Regions from separate parts of the Caldalkalibacillus thermarum genome, predicted to be linked through region 1. Evidence: riboswitches for the same ligand, from Rfam matches in the RefSeq annotation. Region 1 holds a riboswitch; each other region holds the start of a gene.
The links. A riboswitch is a leader RNA that binds a small molecule or an ion and turns the genes downstream of it on or off. The one in region 1 is predicted to bind thiamine pyrophosphate.
Positions count from the first base shown of each region.

Region 2: another riboswitch for thiamine pyrophosphate. It lies ahead of thiC (phosphomethylpyrimidine synthase ThiC); the one in region 1 lies ahead of thiE (thiamine phosphate synthase).
Region 3: another riboswitch for thiamine pyrophosphate. It lies ahead of thiT (energy-coupled thiamine transporter ThiT); the one in region 1 lies ahead of thiE (thiamine phosphate synthase).
Region 4: another riboswitch for thiamine pyrophosphate. It lies ahead of tenA (thiaminase II); the one in region 1 lies ahead of thiE (thiamine phosphate synthase).

Region 1 is NZ_BMKZ01000011.1:3,460-8,492, forward strand. It holds gene IEW48_RS05870 (thiazole synthase) at 1-360, opposite strand, end outside; gene thiS (sulfur carrier protein ThiS) at 364-564, opposite strand; gene thiE (thiamine phosphate synthase) at 625-1,251, opposite strand; TPP riboswitch at 1,317-1,407, opposite strand; gene yfkAB (radical SAM/CxCxxxxC motif protein YfkAB) at 1,526-2,698, shown strand; gene htpX (protease HtpX) at 2,840-3,730, opposite strand; gene nfsA (oxygen-insensitive NADPH nitroreductase) at 3,912-4,679, opposite strand; gene IEW48_RS05900 (hypothetical protein) at 4,755-5,033, opposite strand, start outside.
Region 2 is NZ_BMKZ01000023.1:2,841-7,873, forward strand. It holds gene uvrA (excinuclease ABC subunit UvrA) at 1-2,446, shown strand, start outside; TPP riboswitch at 2,570-2,683, shown strand; gene thiC (phosphomethylpyrimidine synthase ThiC) at 2,875-4,647, shown strand; gene IEW48_RS10100 (hypothetical protein) at 4,672-4,887, opposite strand; gene motB (flagellar motor protein MotB) at 5,008-5,033, opposite strand, start outside.
Region 3 is NZ_BMKZ01000018.1:16,433-21,465, reverse strand. It holds gene IEW48_RS08770 (transglycosylase domain-containing protein) at 1-783, opposite strand, end outside; gene speE (polyamine aminopropyltransferase) at 947-1,774, shown strand; gene speB (agmatinase) at 1,859-2,731, shown strand; TPP riboswitch at 2,853-2,957, shown strand; gene thiT (energy-coupled thiamine transporter ThiT) at 3,092-3,640, shown strand; gene IEW48_RS08750 (YwiB family protein) at 3,645-4,130, shown strand; gene cls (cardiolipin synthase) at 4,208-5,033, opposite strand, start outside.
Region 4 is NZ_BMKZ01000010.1:35,283-40,315, forward strand. It holds gene IEW48_RS05580 (UDP-N-acetylmuramoyl-tripeptide--D-alanyl-D-alanine ligase) at 1-46, shown strand, start outside; gene IEW48_RS05585 (D-alanine--D-alanine ligase) at 117-1,190, opposite strand; gene tenA (thiaminase II) at 1,517-2,191, opposite strand; TPP riboswitch at 2,557-2,658, opposite strand; gene IEW48_RS05595 (N-acetyldiaminopimelate deacetylase) at 2,763-3,911, opposite strand; gene dapD (2,3,4,5-tetrahydropyridine-2,6-dicarboxylate N-acetyltransferase) at 4,013-4,726, opposite strand; gene IEW48_RS05605 (helix-turn-helix domain-containing protein) at 4,830-5,033, opposite strand, start outside.

The sequences.
Region 1 (5,033 bases):
CAAGGTTTTTTCGTTGGCGCTAATCTCCACTTTAATCCAGTCCGACAATCCTGAGGCCTTTGCCAAGCGGGCAATCCGCACCGCTTCTTCAGCTGTTTTGGCTCCGCTGGTATTGGGCAAATAGGTAAATGACATCCCTTCTAAATGTTGCAAGATGGCATCTTCATCCGGATGTTCTAAGTTAACCCTGCGAATAGCAAAGGTGAGTACCTCAGCTCCCGAGGCTTTAATCGCTTCAATTTGGACATATGGATTAGGGAAACGTCCCGTGCCCAGGAAAAAACGGGAATGTAAGGTTTTCCCGGCAATCACCAGCGGATCATTGCGCAACATAGATTCCCTTGATGCTTTGGCCGTCATCATTTAACCTCCCCCTACAAAGTGAACCAGCTCCACTTTGGACCCGGGCTCCAATTGATATTGCCCCCACATTGAGCGGTCCACGATATGGCCGTCTACTTCGGCAACCACATGTTGCTTATTTAACTGATAATGTTCGATAAGCTCTTCAAGCGTTTCACACTCCACCTGAGTCTCTTTTCCGTTGACGATTAACGTTTTCATGCTTTCACTTCCTTTGCACCGCTGTCCGTTAATTTGAGCACTGTCTGTTGATGGATAGGTTTACCGGACCGTTTCTAATTTGCGGGCAAAAGCGCGGGCTGCCTCTTTTACATTTTCAGCACCAACAATAGCGCTGACAATAGAGATGCGCTTGGCCCCTGCCTTCAGCACCTGATCCACATTGTGGAGCTTGATGCCCCCAATAGCGACAAAAGGAATGCGAATATGTTCCACCACTTGCCGCACGTACTCCAGACCAACGGGATCGACCACATCTTCTTTGGTGTTGGTGGGAAAGACGGGGCCAACTCCAATATAATCGGCACCTCCTTCTTCCGCCCGTTTAGCTTCCTCCAGATTGTGGGTGGAAATGCCGATGATTTTATCGGGGCCCAAAATTTTGCGGGCCTCTTCCAGCGGCAAATCATCTTGTCCTAAATGAACCCCGTCTGCATCAACGGCCAGTGCAATGTCGACATGATCGTTGACAATGAAGGGAACCTTATACCGGTCACATAAAGCTTTCAGTTGACGGGCCATGTCTAACAGCTCTCTCTTGGTTTTCTTCTTTTCCCGCAATTGAACCATATCGGCACCACCCTGAATAGCCTCTTCAATGACCTCCAGATAATGTCGATGCGGATAAAACTGTTCCCCTGTAATGACGTATAAGGAAAAATCCTTCATGACCGAACCCCCCTTTAAAATAGAAAAACCACTTTCTGCACGCAAGAAAGTGGAATCAGGTTCTTTAGCACCGGATTCGACTTCCCTGCGCTGGCATTACCCAGATCAGGTAATAAGGGTCTCTCTCAGCCCAAACAGGCACCCCTAGTCGATTGCACCATTCATATTCCCTTTTACTTTAACCATACCTTTAGTTAGGAGTTATGTCAATCAATCGTTGACGAAAGCGCGAAGGTGTCGTTAAATAAAGGAGAATAATAAAGGAGGAGTCAGCATGCTCAAACAAGCTGAGAAACAGGTGATACAGCCCGTTAACAGAGAATCTCTGCTTCCTGATGAACGGCATATTGATCCCTGGGAATCCTTGTTTCGCCGCAACGAGCTGGGGACAAACAGGCTGACCAGTGTAGAGTTTACCGTAACCAACCTGTGTAATTTGCGTTGTGAACACTGCGCCGTTGGCGATGTGCTAACTGTGAAAGAATCCGAAACACGCATCCCCCTGTCGTTGTTACTTAAACGTTTGGACGAAGTAGAACTGTTGGATACACTTAGCATCACTGGCGGAGAGCCGATGTACAATAAGGAAATCATTGCTGAATACATTGTTCCTCTGCTGCGCTACGCCAAAGAGAGAGGCGCCCAGACTCAGATCAACTCCAACTTAACCCTTGATCTGTCCCGCTATGAATCGGTTTTGCCTTATGTGGATGTGCTGCATATCTCCTACAATTACAGGGATGCGGAGGATTTTTATCACATTGCCTATGCCCGTCACATGCACCAAGTCTCATTTGCCCAGGCCGAAAAAACGTTCCAGCGGTTAGTGGATAATACCAAAGCCTTAGCTCAAGCAGGGGTGTTTGTCTCGGCAGAATCTTTATTAACTCCCTTTACCCGGGATAAAATAGGACAGATTCACTATCTTATTAAAGAGATGGGCTGCCAGCGCCACGAAGTGCACCCCTTGTATCCCAGTGACTTTGCCCGGAACATGCAGGTGCTTACCTTGGATGAATTGAGAGAAACTTACCATCGTCTGCTAGATGAACGAGACCCGGACTTGTGGATCCTGTTTGGCACCCTTCCTTTCTACGCGTGCAGTCAAAACGAAGCAGACCTGGTTTTAATCAAACGCATATACAACACCCCGAATACAACCGTTCGCAATGATCCCGATGGCCACAACCGTTTAAACTGCAACATTTTTACCGGCGAAGTAACCGTTACTGACTTTGGAGACGTCGGTCCTCTTGGTCATATCGAACAGGACTCCTTGACCACCTGTTTTGAACGCTGGCAAGAGCACCCAGCCTTCAAGCCTATGAAATGCTGTTGTCCCCAAGCCCAGTGCAACGGTCCCAATCTTCTCGTTACCCATACCTATTACCAAGGGGTTGACTTCCGCAACCGACACGGCATTAATTTGAAGAAAAGCAGTGATTAAACAAATCAAATATCCTTCTCCGCTTAGAATAGAAAAAGGCATGAACTAAAACGAGCCGAGATATCAGTTTCTCGGCTCGTTTAAGTGTTTTTAGGGGAAAAATTCGGATTTTCACTTGCTAGAATCTGCGTTTTTGCTTCATTATTTTGCTTCCAAACGGCGAATGCGCTCATCCAAGTCAGGGTGGGAAGCAAACAGCTTAAACCAGCTACGCTGATTGTTGATTTTAAGGGTCTGCAACGCTTGCTGGCTGTTGTCAACCCTGTTGACGTAGGCTTTTAAGCACCGCAAGGCATGTACCATTTTGTCTTTGCCAGCCAAATCAGCCCCGCCACGGTCAGCGTGGAACTCCCGGTGACGGGAGTAAGCCATAACCACGATGCTGCCCAGAATAGAGAACAGGAGCTGAAACACGATAATCGCTACAAAGTGAACAATGGGTTGCAAGTCTTCTTTCACCAAGCGGGAAGCGGCAAAAGCAATAATCCGGGAGAAGAAGACGACAAAAGTGTTAATGACTCCTTGCAGCAGGGTCATAGTGACCATATCACCGTTGGCGATATGGGCCACCTCGTGAGCCAGCACCCCTTCTACCGCTTCATCATCCATGGTTTCCAAAAGGCCTGTAGAAACAGCAACCAGTGACCGCTTCTTGGTCGGACCGGTAGCAAAAGCGTTTACTTCAGGAGACTGATAGACACCCACTTCAGGCATATGGGTCAATCCTGCCGCCCTGGACAAGCGGTGCACTTTCTCCACAATCATGCGCTCACGGGGAGAAAGGGGCTGATCAGGATCTAAAACCCGGACACCCATCATTTTCTTAGCCATCCAACGGGACATGGCCAAAGACATCAGGGCGCCTGTAAAACCAACAACCGCACTGAAAATGAGCAGGGAGACCAGATTAATCTGTCCATCTGCCAGATACCATTCAAAACCTGTCAAAACAGAAAGAAGAGATAGAACGATACCGATGGTTAATAACACCATAATGTTAGTTAAGATAAAGAAAAAAATACGACGAGCCATTCTCATCCCCCTATCCCAATGTTGTTTCTCGTTCCCACATCATTATACCCTCTCTACAGCAGCCTTTGCCGAAAATACGTTGACGTTCACAGATTTGTCACTTTTTTACCTCGGTCTACATATTCTTCTGATTCAAAAGCAGGTCTCCCTATCATCCGGCCTGCTTATTAATCAACTCCATTTACTTTAATGGAAATCCTTGTTCCTTCAAAAACGATTTCATATGGGTGCGGGAAGGAGTAGAGAGTGTTTTGACCACCATATCTGTCCAGGTGTCCTGACGTTTGCCTTTCGTCCGCTGCAGATAGTATTGTTTGACCTCTTGGTCATACTGTTTCAGTTCATCAGCTAACGAATGTAAATCTGGATAACGGTTTTCAAAATAGACACAGGATTGGGGAAGGCGAGGTTTCACTTCCGGATCTTGATCCGGATAACCCAGACACATTCCAAAAACGGGATACACTTTATCGGGTAATCCCAACAAATCTGCAACCTTATCAGGGTTGTTACGGATGCCTCCAATATAGACAATCCCCAGTCCATGGGCCTCAGCAGCTACTGCAGCATTTTGGGCGGCAAGCGCTGCATCCACCGTAGCGACAATAAATTTTTCAGTTGTTTCCAGCGTTTCCGTCACATCCACACCTTGGGCCCTTGTTACGTAATCTAAGCGATGGAGGTCAGCGCAAAAAACAAGAAAGTGGGAACATGTTTCCACATAAGTTTGATTGCCAGCATACTCAGCCAATTTTTGCTTGAGGGACTGCTCTGTCACCCCAATAATAGAGTAAGCTTGTAAGTGACTGGAAGTTGAAGCCATCTGGGCACAGCGAATAATTTCACTAATCGTTGCGGCAGGGATTTTCTCCTCGGTAAACTTGCGAATGGAACGATGTCCTTGTAGTAATTGGACAACGCGTTCAGCCTGAGCCGGAAAGGTGGTCATGATGTTTCACCCCATCTTATGCTTTTTTTGTTCCTTTTCCATGTCTCGTCCTGTATGTTTCCACCAGTAGGATAGTTACGGGCGATGTTTCAACAACACTTTGCGGTCCTCCAGCAAAAAATGAACAACGATTTCACTCTCTTTCTGATTACCCTCTTTATTGGGAGAATAAACCTGGTGATACAGTTCTTCCAGATTGATGAGGGTATCATCTGCTATATAGAAATGGTACTGTTTCTTTCCGGCTGGCGTCAATGTTTCTTGCCCCACAATCCCTTTAATCATTAATAAATTTCGATGGTCTTGAGACCACAGCACATAACATAGGCTTTCCAGAAGCCGTCTAATGAGAAT
Region 2 (5,033 bases), on a different contig from region 1:
CCGCATCCTGGAGTATCCCGAGCGGACCAAGCTGCAAATATTGGCTCCGGTGGTTCGCGGGCGCAAGGGTGAACATGCCAAGTTGCTGGAACAGATTGCCAAGCAAGGCTTTGTGCGGGTCAGAATTGACGGCGAGGTGCGTGATCTGGCCGAAGAGATCAAACTGGAGAAAAACAAAAAGCATACCATTGAAGTTGTCGTGGACCGCATTATCCTCAAGGATGGCATCACCTCCCGTTTGGCCGACTCCATTGAAACGGCGCTGGACATTGCCGATGGCAAGGTGCTGGTTGATGTGATCGGTCAGGAAGAGTTGCTGTTCAGCTCTAACCTGGCTTGTCCCGAATGCGGCTTCAGCATCGAGGAATTGGCGCCGCGGCTGTTTTCATTTAACAGTCCTTATGGGGCTTGCCCCTACTGTGACGGCCTGGGCAGCCGCCTGGAAGTAGATCCGGACCTGGTCATTCCTGATCCCAACCTGTCCATTAACGAAGGGGCGCTTGCCCCTTGGGAAGGCTCAAGTTCCCCCTATTACGAACAGCTGTTAGCCTGCGTCTGTGACCATTTTGGCATTGACCGTGATACCCCCTTTGGGGAGCTGCCCCAAGGTCAACAAGACTTGCTGCTGTACGGCAGCAAAGGAGAACGTTTCTACTTCCGCTATGAGAATGAATTGGGCCAGATCCGGGAACAACATGTCCCCTTTGAAGGTGTCATTCCTCATGTGGAGCGCCGTTACAAGGAGACAGGGTCAGACTATGTCCGCGAACAGCTTGAAGCCTACATGAGCCACAAGGCTTGTCCCAAGTGCCAGGGAGCCCGCCTGCGGCCCGAGGCGTTGGCCGTCACCATCAATGGCAAAAACATTGATTATGTGACACGCCTCTCCGTGGCAGAAGCCAAGCAGTTTTTTGCATCTTTGACCTTGACGGAGAAAGAACAAAAGATTGCCCAGCTCATTTTGCGCGAGATTGAGGAGCGGCTGGGATTCCTGATTGATGTGGGCCTTGATTATTTAACCCTGAACCGCTCGGCCGGCACCTTAAGCGGAGGAGAGGCTCAGCGTATCCGCCTGGCCACCCAGATTGGATCGAAGCTGACGGGGGTCCTCTATGTGCTGGATGAACCTTCCATCGGTTTGCACCAGCGGGACAATGACCGCTTGATCCGCACCTTGGAACAGATGCGTGATTTGGGCAATACTTTGCTGGTCGTGGAGCACGATGAGGATACTATGCTGGCGGCCGATCATTTAATCGATATTGGTCCGGGTGCTGGTGCCCATGGGGGACGGGTGGTGGCCCAGGGCACGCCGGAAGAGGTGATGAATAATCCCAACTCCCTTACCGGACAATATCTCAGCGGGAAAAAATTTATTCCCCTCCCAGCCCAGCGGCGCCAGCCCAATGGCAAATGGCTGGAGATTATCGGGGCCCGGGAAAACAACCTGAAAAATGTAAACGTCAAAATCCCCTTGGGCGTGTTCACGTGTGTCACCGGGGTTTCTGGATCAGGCAAAAGCACACTGGTGAATGAAATTTTGCTCAAGGCGCTCATGCGGCAATACTACCGCTCCAAAGTCAAACCCGGAGAACATGAGGAGATCAAAGGCACGGAACATCTGGATAAAGTGGTCAATATTGACCAGTCACCCATTGGGCGGACCCCCCGGTCCAATCCGGCCACCTACACAGGCGTGTTTGATGATATCCGGGAAGTATTTGCCCAGACCACGGAAGCAAAGATGAGAGGCTACAAAAAGGGCCGTTTCAGCTTCAATGTCAAAGGTGGGCGCTGTGAAGCATGCCGGGGAGACGGGATCATTAAGATTGAGATGCACTTTTTACCCGATGTGTATGTGCCTTGTGAAGTGTGCAAGGGCAAACGCTATAACCGGGAAACCCTGGAGGTCACCTATAAGGGGAAAACGATTGCCGATGTGCTGAACATGACCGTGGAAGAAGCCCTTGACTTTTTCCAGAACATCCCCCGCATCAAGCGCAAGCTGCAAACCTTGCAAGATGTCGGCTTGGGCTATATGCGCCTGGGCCAGCCGGCCACCACGTTGTCCGGAGGGGAAGCCCAGCGGGTGAAGCTGGCTTCCGAACTGCACCGCCGCAGCACCGGGCGCACCCTGTACATTCTGGATGAGCCGACCACAGGTTTGCACATCGAGGACATCCGCCGCCTGTTGGAAGTGCTGAAGCGGCTGGTGGACAATGGGGACACGGTGCTGGTCATCGAGCACCATCTGGATGTGATCAAAGTGGCCGATTATATAATTGACCTTGGACCTGAGGGAGGGGACGGAGGCGGTGAGATTGTCGCCACAGGCACCCCGGAAGAAATCTGCCAGGTCAAGCGTTCTTATACCGGCCAGTATCTGGGGCCCATTTTGGAACGGGACCGTCGGCGCATGAAACAGCAAGAAACCGTCAAGGTATGACTATAAAGTTCCATAAACCGCTGTCACCGTTTATCCGTGTGATGCCTGATTAGGTATCACACGGATATTTAACAGGTTGAATTGCCACACTTTTTATGATATATTAACTTGTGTAAAATCTAATAGTATTACTGGGGGTGCCTGTGAGCCAGGCTGAGAAAGGAACGCGATGAAGTTCCTTAACCCTTTGGACCTGATCTGGGTAATACCAGCGTGGGGAAGTAAACAACGGGTACAGTACGTTGGCAGTGTTGGCTGCCTGTGCCAATCCGGCCGCATGAAAGCCAGGTCCATATCCAGGATCTGGCTTTTAAGTTTGCTGCAAAGCGCTTTAAACGATGGCTGCCATTAACTTATGTGCTGTAGCTCAGCTTCACTGACCCGGATCATGTCCTCCTTTACCACATTAAATTAAGGAGGTTTTATTTATGGGGAATGATGTTCAACCACAAGTTTCGATTCCATCATCTCCGGGCAGTCGTAAAGTGTATGTGCAAGGCTCCAGACCAGATATTAAAGTACCTATGCGCGAAATTGAACAATCACCGACACTGAAGCCGGAGGGAGAAGAAAAAAATCCTCCTCTCAGAGTGTATGATACAAGCGGGCCTTATACGGATCCAGAACAGCAAGTCGATTTCAGGAAAGGGCTTCCTCCACTGCGGAGAAAATGGATTTTGGAGAGAGGGGACGTGGAAGAATACGAAGGCCGGAAAGTAAAGCCTGAAGATAATGGATATCGTTCGAGTGAAGGCAGGCCGTTCAGTGACCTTCCGCAAAGTTCGGCCAGAAAACCGCTCAGGGCCAAGAAAGGGAAAGTGGTTACACAACGCTATTATGCCCGGCAGGGAATCATAACGCCAGAAATGGAGTTTGTGGCCTTGCGTGAAGGGGTTTCTCCAGAATTTGTCCGGGATGAAGTTGCCCGTGGCCGGGCGATTATTCCAGTCAATATTAATCATCCTGAGAGTGAACCCATGATCATTGGCCGCCATTTTCATGTTAAAGTAAACGCCAATATTGGCAACTCGTCCGTCACCTCCTCTGTCGCTGAAGAAGTGGAAAAAATGACCTGGGCGATCCGTTGGGGAGCAGACACGATTATGGATTTATCTACCGGGAAAGACATACATACGACCCGGGAGTGGATTATCCGCAATTCACCTGTTCCTGTGGGTACAGTACCCATCTATCAAGCGTTGGAAAAAGTAAACGGCAAGCCAGAAGATCTGACATGGGAGATATACCGGGATACGCTGATTGAACAGGCTGAACAGGGGGTAGATTATTTTACGATCCATGCCGGTGTATTGTTAAGATATATTCCATTAACAGCGGGCAGAGTGACCGGCATCGTTTCCCGGGGCGGTTCCATTATGGCTGCGTGGTGTCTGGCCCATCACGAAGAAAACTTTTTGTATACCCATTTTGAAGAGATCTGTCAGATCCTGAATCAGTATGATATCGCCGTTTCTTTAGGTGATGGACTGCGTCCCGGATCTATTGCGGATGCCAACGATGAAGCCCAGTTTGCCGAATTGGAAACGTTGGGTGAGTTAACCAAAATAGCCTGGGAATATGATGTCCAGGTGATGGTGGAAGGTCCGGGCCATGTGCCCCTGCATTTGCTGAAAGAAAATGTGGACAAACAGATGGAGATCTGCCATGAAGCACCATTCTATACTTTAGGTCCGCTGACCACCGACATTGCTCCCGGTTACGATCATATTACCTCTGCGATCGGTGCAGCCGTCATCGGCTGGCATGGAACGTCAATGCTGTGTTATGTCACCCCTAAAGAGCACCTTGGTTTGCCTAATAAGCATGATGTGCGTGAAGGGGTCATCGCTTATAAAATTGCAGCTCATGCCGCTGACTTGGCCAAAGGCCATCCCAATGCCCGCAAAAGGGATGATGCACTGTCGAAGGCACGTTTTGAATTTCGGTGGAATGACCAGTTTAACTTGTCTCTTGATCCGGAACGGGCCAGGGCCTATCATGATGAAACCCTTCCCGCCGAAGGGGCCAAGACCGCCCATTTCTGTTCCATGTGCGGCCCCAAGTTTTGCAGTATGAAAATCACTCACGAACTCCGAGAATATGCCCAAACAAAAGGTTTGGAGATAGAAGCAGCCGTTCAAAAAGGCTTAAAAGAAAAAGCGGAGGAATTTAAGAAGGAGGGCAGCCAGCTTTACAAATAACCGTGTGGCAAATGAAGGGGCCGCTTAAGGCCCCTTTACAGTTTTGTCTTTGCGGATAATATATTGGGCACCGCAATGAGGGCAAACCACCTTCACCTTGCCCAAGGGAGAGTTAAAAGAATATAAGCAAACCTGGCAATCCATTCGGCGGACAAGCACCACCTTCATCAACAACAGATAAATGACGTAGATGCATCCCCCGAACAAAATAAGGGAGGGCAGCCATGCAAACAACTCCATAAAAAGTCCCTCTTTCGCCATCGTTGAATTTGGGTAAGTCATCAGTGCTTGTTCCATATCTATGACGAGTGGGGACAAATTATCCAAGAAAAACTAAATGAACATTTTATCTCAGCAGGCCTAGTAGTTAGGTAAAATCAGCACTT
Region 3 (5,033 bases), on a different contig from region 1:
GGGGGAGATAAGGGTGAGCGGTGCAGCCAGCGCTTCCTCCCGTTCGGCTGCCGTGATATAGCCCTGTTCCTCCATCAGGTGCAATATCAGCTCTTGCCGTGACTTGGCATTAGCGTAGTTTAGCAAAGGAGAATAATAACGCGGCCCCTTGGGAATGCCGGCCAACAGGGCGCTTTCAGCCAGAGTCAATTCCCTGGCTGACTTGCCGAAATACAGATTGGCCGCCGCTTCTACTCCGTAGGCGGAATGCCCAAAATAGATTTGGTTTAAATAGTGTTCCAAAATGTCTGTTTTAGACAGATGCAGTTCCAACTGAATGGTGTACAAGGCCTCTTTTAACTTTCGTTCCCATGTTTTGCTGTGGTCCAGGTACAAATTGCGGGCCAGCTGCTGGGTGATGGTACTGGCTCCTTCCACATAGGAACGGTTGCGGATATTGGCCACAATGGCCCCTGCGATGCGTTTGAGGTCAAAGCCAAAGTGTTGATAGAAGCGTTGATCTTCCACTGCAATAAAGGCTTGCAGCAAGTAGGGGGGCAGTTCCTCAATGGGAATGAACGTCCGGTTTTGACCTTCATGAATGTGGTCAATGATGTCTCCGTCGGCAGAGTAAATGACTGTTGTTTCCTGCATCTGGAACGGGGGTAAGGGCTGTGAGCGCAAATATAACAAACTAAACAGCAGAATAGAAGATAAACACAAGGTCATCATAAATGTAAACAGGAGCACCCTGGTCAGCCATTTCAGAAAACGGATCAACCATGATTCATGGATCACTTCCATCTTTCAAAACCCCCCTTTGTTGCAGCATTTAAATGTAAAAGTTGCTGCTAACAGTATGGGGAAGATCAAACGGTTTTATACTGAAATATACTTGCATTTTTAATAAGGTTGGCTATAATTGGCTTGTTAGCTTCAGAGCAAAAATGCAAGGGGTGAACATCGAATGGAATTGTGGTTTACTGAACTGCAGACTAAAGCACACGGCATTACGACCAAAGTGAAGCAAACCTTGCACAGTGAACAGACGAAATATCAAAAACTTGATGTGATAGAGACGGAAGAGTTTGGCACCATGCTCGTATTAGACGGGATGGTGATGACAACCGATAAAGACGAATTTGTTTACCATGAAATGATGAGCCACGTGCCGCTCTTCACCCATCCCCGGCCCAAAAAAGTGCTGGTTGTAGGAGGAGGGGACGGGGGAACCATCCGTGAGGTATTGAAACACCCGAGTGTCGAAAAAACTGTTTTGGTTGAGATAGACGGGCAAGTGATTGAGTACTCTAAAAAGTTTCTGCCCAACATTGCTGGAGAACTGGATAACCCCCGGGTTGAGGTGCTGGTGGATGACGGATTTATGCACATCCACCAGCATCGCAACGAATATGACGTGATCCTCGTTGATTCCACCGAGCCGGTTGGCCCGGCAACCAAGTTATTTGAAAGGGGATTTTACCGAGGTATTTTTGAGGCCTTAACGGATGAGGGCTTGTTCGTCGCCCAGACAGACAATCCTTGGTTTCACGGAGACTTAATCCGCAAGGTGTTTGCCGATGTGAAGGAAATCTTCCCCATTACGCGCTTGTATACCTGTAACATTCCCACCTATCCCAGCGGTTTGTGGACCTTTACCATCGGTTCCAAACAACATGACCCTCTCAAGGCCAGTTTGCCTGAGCAGTTGGCATTTGAGACAAGGTATTACACGCCGGAAGTGCATAAAGCGGCGTTCGCCTTGCCTAAATTTGTTAAAGATTTGACTGAGTAAGCTTTCATATTGGTGCGCCAGTTTAAGCTGCTGGTATTGAAAAAGGTCCTCAAAGAGCCACAGCAGGAAATGGAGGAGGTTGCTATGCGTTTTGATGAAGCCTATTCGGGGCAGGTGTTCATCGCCAGCCATCCCCATTATGAGGAAAGCGAGGCGGTGATCTATGGCATGCCCATGGATTTCACAGTCAGCTTCCGGCCGGGATCCCGGTTTGGACCGGCCCGCATTAGGGAAGTGTCCATTGGGCTGGAAGAGTACAGCCCCTATTTGGACCGTCATCTTGAAGAAGTCCGTTATTTTGATGCGGGAGATATTCCACTGCCCTTCGGCAATCCGGGCCGCAGCTTAAAACTGATTGCAGAATTTGTGCGCAAGGTGCTGGCCGATGGCAAATTTCCTTTGGGCCTTGGGGGTGAGCACCTGGTCACTTGGCCCATCATTCAAGAAGTCAAGCGCCGGTTTGAGGATGTTTATCTCATCCATATTGATGCCCATGCCGATTTGCGGGAGGAGTACGAAGGAGAACCGCTCTCTCACGCGACGCCCATTAAGAAAGCATGCCAGCTGTTGGGGCCGGAGCGGGTCTATTCGTTCGGCATCCGCTCGGGAACCAGAGAAGAGTTTAAGTATGGGCGTGAGTCCGGTATGCATTTTTACCCCTTTGAAGTGGCCCAGCCGTTAAAAAAAGCGTTACCCTCACTGGCCGGTAAAAAGGTTTACGTGACCATTGATATTGACGTCCTTGATCCTGCTTTTGCCCCTGGCACAGGCACAGCCGAAGCGGGAGGCATCAGCTCGGCTGAACTGTTGGAAGCGATCCATCTTTTGGCCAAAGCGGATGTTGAGATCGTGGGGGCGGACCTGGTGGAGGTGGCACCCGTGTATGATCCAACGGAGAAAACGCAAATTGTGGCTGCCAAGCTGGTGCGGGAGATGCTGTTGGGCTGGGTAAAATAATGGGTTGCCATAATGCCTTTAAAGGTAACAGGTTAAAAAAATATGTTTGTACTAGGGATTAATCATATTTGCCACTCATTCTTATGTTATAATAGAGGCAAACATCCCATAGATGTTGACCGTGTTCCACTAGGGGTGCCCAGAGGCGGGCTGAGAGGGGCGGCGGCCCCAACCCTTTGAACCTGATCTAGGTCATGCTAGCGGAGGAAAGTGGAACAGAAGTGGTCTTTCAGGTTGTCGAACTGGCCACAATTGGCACAACGGATCCTGGGACAATCTGATTAAGGATACATTTCTGTTTCTGCCACTCCTCCGGGAGTGGTTTTTATTATTGTCAAACTTTACATGGAGGGAAGCATGATGGAACGGCAACGCCTGCTTGTTTTGATCGAAACGGCGATGATGGCTGCTGTGGCTTATGTCTTCAGTTTTATAAAATTAGGGGCGTTATGGGCCTATGGGGGCTCCATTTCACTGGTAATGGTGCCTATCTTTGTCTTGGCTTTGCGCCGGGGAGTGGCCGCTGGTTTGACCGCCGGGCTCGTTGTGGGGCTGATCAAAGCGTTGGTGGGTGGTTACGTGGTTCATCCCGTGCAGTTGGTGCTGGATTACCCCTTGGCTTTTGCCCTGTTGGGAACAGCAGGACTGTTCGCCCTTAATAAGGCCCACACACCAGGAAAAATGATAGGCCTGGCCACAACGGGGATTGTGCTGGCCTCAGGGTTGCGTTTCTTGAGCCATTTTGTCTCCGGGGTGGTTTGGTTTGGGGCCTATGCCCCGGAAGGGATGCCTGTCGCCATCTATTCTGCTTTGTATAACTTGTCTTACTTACTGCCGGAAATGATCATCAGCCTGTTGATTGTCATTTTCTTGATCAAGATGCGTCCCCAACTCTTGCAGGTCAGGTGATCAGATGAGTCCAACGGTTGAAAAACAACCTGTCAAGCTGCATATTCATGCCCAGAGGTTTGAACACGGCCAACCGGTGGATGAAGAGATCCAGCACTTAAAGGGAACCTTGTACCGCAAAGGAGAAATATACTATCTCAAGTTTAGGGAGCAAACAGAAGACGGCCCCATAGACAACACGTTGAAGATTGAGCAGGATAGAGTTACGGTCATCCGTCATGGCGCGGTCCGCATGAACCATGAATACCGGCTTAACAGTACCACACAAGGGATCTATCACACACCCTATGGGGCGTTGAACATGGAGACCCATACGACGGCTTATCGGTTTCAACCGTTGGGCACAACCTTGCCCCTGGGCTCCGAGAACTCAACCAACTTAAACCACTGTCGAGAAGACCGTTGCGGGGAACTGCACTGGGCCTATCATTTGTCCCTTAACGGCAATCAAGTAGGGGACATTCGCTTTACAGTGACACTGAAAGCCTAAAAGGAGAACGGCTTTTTCCTGGTCTGTCCAGGAGAAAGCCGTTTCTTAATGTCTGGCTCCTTTCGGGCAGTTGTGTTTTAGAGCCAAGGTGCCATTAACAATGACAACTGTGTCGCTGTCCTGATCCACCATGGCTGCTGAAACAGTTGTTCCGCTTTCAGCTGCCGGCAGTCCTGCAAATCTTGCTTAAAGATCGCCTCTACTTGGCGGTATACGTGACGGTCGTAGATAAATAACCCTGCTTCAAAGTCAAAATGAAAGCTGCGCCTGTCCAGGTTGACACTGCCGATATTGGCAATATAATCGTCCACCAAAGCCATTTTGGCGTGGTAAAAGCCTTTGTGGTACAGATAGATTTCTACACCGGCCGGCAGCAATTGTTTATGAAAGTGGAAGGAGGCATAGTGGACGAAAGGGTTGTCTGTCCGTTTAGGCACGATCAGTTTCACTTCGACCCCTCTTTTCCTGGCCGCGTTCAGAGCCTCGATGATCTCCTGATCGGGGACAAAGTAAGGGGTGCCCAGCCAAATCCGCTTTTTGGCCTTGTGGATGGCGATAAGATAACTGTCCTTGGCTATGGGACGGGTCATATCCGGTCCGCTGGGTACGACCTGGGCCAGGATGGTTTGTTGATCCCGCTGATGGGTTTCCTGACGGGTAAAGGTGGGGAAATACTGATCGTTTTCCTCCAACATCTCTCCAGTGGTGTAGTACCAGTCTGTGGCAAAAATACGCTGCATGAGCAGTACACTTTCCCCTTCGATTAACACGTGAACATCCCGCCAAAAGCCTGTGTTGGGATCCCGGTGTAAATACTCATCCCCTACATTCAATCCCCCCGTAAAGGCTACCTTGCCATCAATCACCACAATCTTGCGGTGATTGCGGAAGTGCATGTACGGC
Region 4 (5,033 bases), on a different contig from region 1:
ACGGGGCATGAAGCTTGAAAAAATTATCGAGTTACTGCTCTCATAAAAGCAGAAGGCCGATCCCGTCCCTCTATTCATGCTGTACGACACAGGGACAGGAATCGGCTTTTAGTTACCTATTCCAAGCTTGGGGCAATAACCCGGATCTTCTTTTTTTCCCTGAAGCGTTCAAGCCCCAGTTGAATTAATGTTTCAACTAACTCCTGATAAGAGACTCCCGTTTTTTTGAACAGCAGCGGATACATGCTGTACTCCGTGAAGCCAGGCATGGTATTGATTTCGTTCAAATATAACTGATCTTCTTTTTCATCCCAAAAGAAGTCAACCCGGGCCAGACCGGCACAATCCAAAGCAAGGAAAGCTTCTTTGGCCAGCTGGGCCATTTCGTTAGCCACCCGCTCAGGGATTTTGGCCGGAATAAATAACTCAGCTCCACCATCTTTATATTTGGATTCATAGTCATAAAACTCGGCTGTACTGACAATCTCGCCCACCGCTGATGTTTGCAACTTGTCTGCATCATTTCCCAGGACACCGATTTCCAGCTCCCGGCCATTAATAAATGCTTCCACAATCACTTTATGATCAAACGCGGCTGCCTCGGTCAGGGCTTTGACCAGCTGTTTCTCGTTTTTAGCCTTGTTGATGCCCACACTTGAGCCGAGGTTGGCCGGTTTAACAAAGACAGGATAACCCAGCTGAGCTTCAATTTCTGTACAGATGGACTCCAGCCTCTTGTCAATCTCTTGACGGGTATAGGCCAAATATTCTCCGTGAGGCAAATTGTGTAAAGCAAACATTCTTTTCATCATCACTTTATCCATTCCCAGACTGGAACCCAGCACACCTGATCCTACATAAGGGACGTCGATCATCTCCAACAAGCCCTGCAAAGTGCCGTCTTCCCCATACGGACCGTGAACGACCGGGAACACAACATCCACCGTTTCCTTCAGCTTTAACAGGTCCGGATGGCGATTAGTGGCCAATCTGAGCTCGGCAACAGCAGAAGGCGGCTTTTGTAAACTGCTCCCTTCCACCCACATGCCATCCAACTGAATATAAAGCGGAATCACTGTCCATTTATCATAATCTATGGCCTGCAAGATGGAGAAAGCGGTGCGCAATGAAACTTCATGTTCACTTGACTTTCCCCCGTAAATCAAACCCAGTACCTGTTTATCACTCATGCAGAATAACTCTCCTTTAGCCGCAATAATTATTTACATATATATGCCGATGGAGACATCATGTGCTATGATTATATCATGTTTATTCTAAGGAGAGTATTCGTTTCTGACTGGTTATTTTTCACTGTCCAGGTTGAAATAGATCTCCTCAACGGGAGGAATCTCCTCTATCAAGCCACCTTCCAGCAGCCATTCGGCCGTCCTTCCAAATCTTTGGGAGATTGAATTGTCTCCTCATCAAGGCATCTTGTGACGGGTAACTAAAACAGACATTGTCAAAGACAAGCAGCGACTGCTCTTTCTCCTGTTCAACCAGGCCTTCAGGATTAATCATCAGTCGGCCACATCTCCTTGTGATAGGCCATCTCCCAAAAGAGATACTCAAAACGGGACGTGTTTAAGAAGATCTCTTCCAGACGCTCCAGTTCCCTCTCAGGTTTGCCCTCCGCTTCTTCGTCCAATAAATCAATGGTCCATTGGGCCAATTCCCCGAACTCCTCACTGGCGTACATCTTGATCCAATCCCCATAGAATTCATGTTCACTGGCACCCGGAATCTGATTGAGTGCCTGGCCGATCTCGTGGTAGCTCCACATGCAGGGCAACAGGCTGGCCACCAGCTCTGCCAGCGTGCCGTTTTGGGCCACATGCAACATATAATGGGTATAGGCCAGAGTCGTTGGGGCTGGCTGGGCCTGTTCCAGCTCTTGTTCGGAGATGCCAAACTTTTTGGCATACTGGCGATGCAAGTCCATTTCCATATTTAAAGTGGCATCCAGCAGCCGGGCAAAACGGCCCATAGTGGCCACATCGTGAGCTTTGACCGCCCCCAAGGCGAACAACTTGGCATAGTCAATCAAATAAAGATAGTCTTGGATCATATAGAAACGAAACTTATCCTTCTCTAAACTGCCATCACCGATCCCTTGCACAAAGGGGTGCTGGTGGTTTTTCTCCCAGACAGGCTTCACTTTTTGATATAACCGCTCACTAAACTTCATCGCACTTCCTCCTTCACGTCGTTACAGATTTCGGCGTACTGCACCATTGATAAATAAACTGGACCATCACTTTGATGAATTGGATGAGCTCGTGAATATCCAAAGATTCATTCACTTTGTTCAACTGCAGCGGCGTCAATATGTCCATTTAAAATCAAGCTGTCCGACATCGATACGCCTCCTTTCCTGAAAAATAAAAACCACTCCTAGGTAGGAGTGGTCAGTCAGCATTCAGAACATTGAACCAGATCAATAAAGCGATTACCCAAACGGCCTGTTATTGAAGAGAAATCAATCACTGCATAAAACATGGATTTGCCTGTGCTTCCTTATCAGACCGTGCAGGCACAGCCGAACAAGGCGACGCTGACATGACTCCACTTCCCTACGCTAGTATTACCTAGGTCAGGTTCCAAGGGTTGAGGTTTAATACCTCTCTCAGCCTTACAGCACCCCTAGTGGAGTTCCGCAATATGCTGTTGTAGTAAGATTCTAAATTATAGGGTAGCATACTTGCTTTAAGCTGACAACCTAAAAATTAATTCATTAAACATTATTCATTTTCCTGCCCCTATTGTTCTATTGCCGCTTCATCTTGCCCACTCTTCCATGTGATATAATCGATCAGCAGCTTGATCGCCACACCAATCGCTTCTTCCTTTGGCTCAAGCCGGGCATGGTGTAAGCCGTAGGGGCTGTCTACACCCAGCCAAAACATAAATCCGGGAATGGCCTGCAGGAAGTAGCCGAAATCTTCTCCTGTCATCGCCTCTTGGCACTCGATTAACCGCACATGTTGTTGAGTGTTGACCCAGTTCATAAACTGGCGGGTTAAGGCAGGATCATTGTATACCTGACAATAATTGGCGCCATAGTCAAGGGCCGTTGAACATTCAAACCCCGCTTCAATGCCCTTAAGCAGTGCTTCGATCCGCCCTTTCACTTTATTCATCGATTGCATGGATAAGGTCCGAATCGTCCCTTCCACCCGGGCAGTTTCAGCGATAATGTTTTGTTTCTCTCCCCCGGTAATTTTTCCAATGGTAATGACAGCCGAATCAAGGGGATCAATATTGCGGGAAACCACTGACTGCAGCTGGGTAACAAAATGGCTGGCCGCCACCACCATGTCATTGGCCAGATGGGGATAAGCGGCATGCCCGCCCCGTCCGGTAAAATCGATAAACAATTCTGAGGTATTGGCAAACAAAATCCCCTCTTTGGTGGCAATGGTACCCACCGGGTAGTCAGGAGCAATATGCAGGGCGAGCATCAGATCTGGTTTCCAGGACTGAAACTCCTGACTCTCCAGCATGGGCTGGGCACCCCCTGGCCCCTCTTCTGCCGGCTGAAAAATGACCAGTACATTATCATCAACCGGTTGGCGGGCAAAATGGGTGACCAAACCGAGAGCAATGGCCATATGTACATCATGGCCGCAGGCATGCATATAACCTGGATGTTTGGACTTAAAACTATACGTCGTTTGCTCCTGAATGGGCAGTCCATCCATATCGGCCCGGTAACCAATGGTCTGCCGGGGCTGTTTACCTTTAATTTTAACTAAAACACCTGTTCTCCACGTTTTTGCCTCTAAGTGCTCCCCGGGTAATTGCCTCAAGTAATCCAGGATGTACTGCTGAGTTTTATATTCCTTAAATCCAGGTTCTGGGATTTGATGGAGATCACGCCGTATCTGAACAAATTGAGTGAGATCCATCTCTAACTACTCCTTTACGGTACCTATGATATAAATAAGGGCCTTCCCCCTCTTCAATAATAATAGGGAAGGCTGCGGTGAGTGGACATGCTCCGTTACTCTTATTTCAGTTGTCTTAATTCCTGTTTAATTTCAGTTTTTGCCCTTGTCTTCTCATCAATTTGCTTAATAATGCGGGCAGGTGTACCGGCTACGACAACATTTTCAGGGACGTCCTCAGTGACAACGGCGCCGGCCGCTACAACGGAACCTTTGCCTACACGCACTCCTTCTAGAATGACCGCATTGGCGCCAATGACCACATTATCTTCGATGACGACTGGCTTAGCTGAAGGAGGCTCAATGACACCGGCAATAACTGCTCCTGCCCCAATATGACAATTTTTTCCAATAGTCCCCCGGCCGCCGATCACTGCATTCATGTCGACCATCGTGCCCTCACCAATTACAGCACCGATATTAATGACAGCCCCCATCATAATCACAGCATTTTTACCGATCTCAACCTGGTCGCGAATAATGGCGCCGGGCTCTATCCGGGCGTGGATATGCTTTAAATCCAGCAGTGGAATGGCGGAGTTGCGGCGGTCATTTTCCACTACATAATCTTCAATTTTGTCTTTATTAGCTTCCATCGCAGCTTGGATCTCTTTCCACTCGCCAAATAAAACCCCTACATTGCCGGTGATGAAAGCTTTTGTTTTTTCACCAAAATTAATATCCTCCAGGTTTCCCTTAATATGTACCTTAACTGGGGTTGTTTTTTCACTGTTTTGGATGTAGCTGATAATTTCATTGGCATCCATCATTTTCATCATTATTTCCTCCTTGCCTGGGTCTAGTCACAAAAATCTCTCTTCCATTATAGTACAGACAAAAAACCGTGCAAGTGGTTTGCACGGCTAATAAAAGAACCTATTAAGTGTCTTGTGTTTCCTGTGCCTCCCGTAAATAGGTTAATCCTTTCTCCGTCAGAGAAACGTGTTCTTCCTGTTGCACATACCCCAGTCTAGCCAGTTCACGCACCGTACTGCGCACTTTAAACAGGGGGTGCTGTACCTGCTTCGACAATTCCGTTTCTGTCAGGGGTTGATCAAGAAGGGTTTGCAAATAGAACCTAAT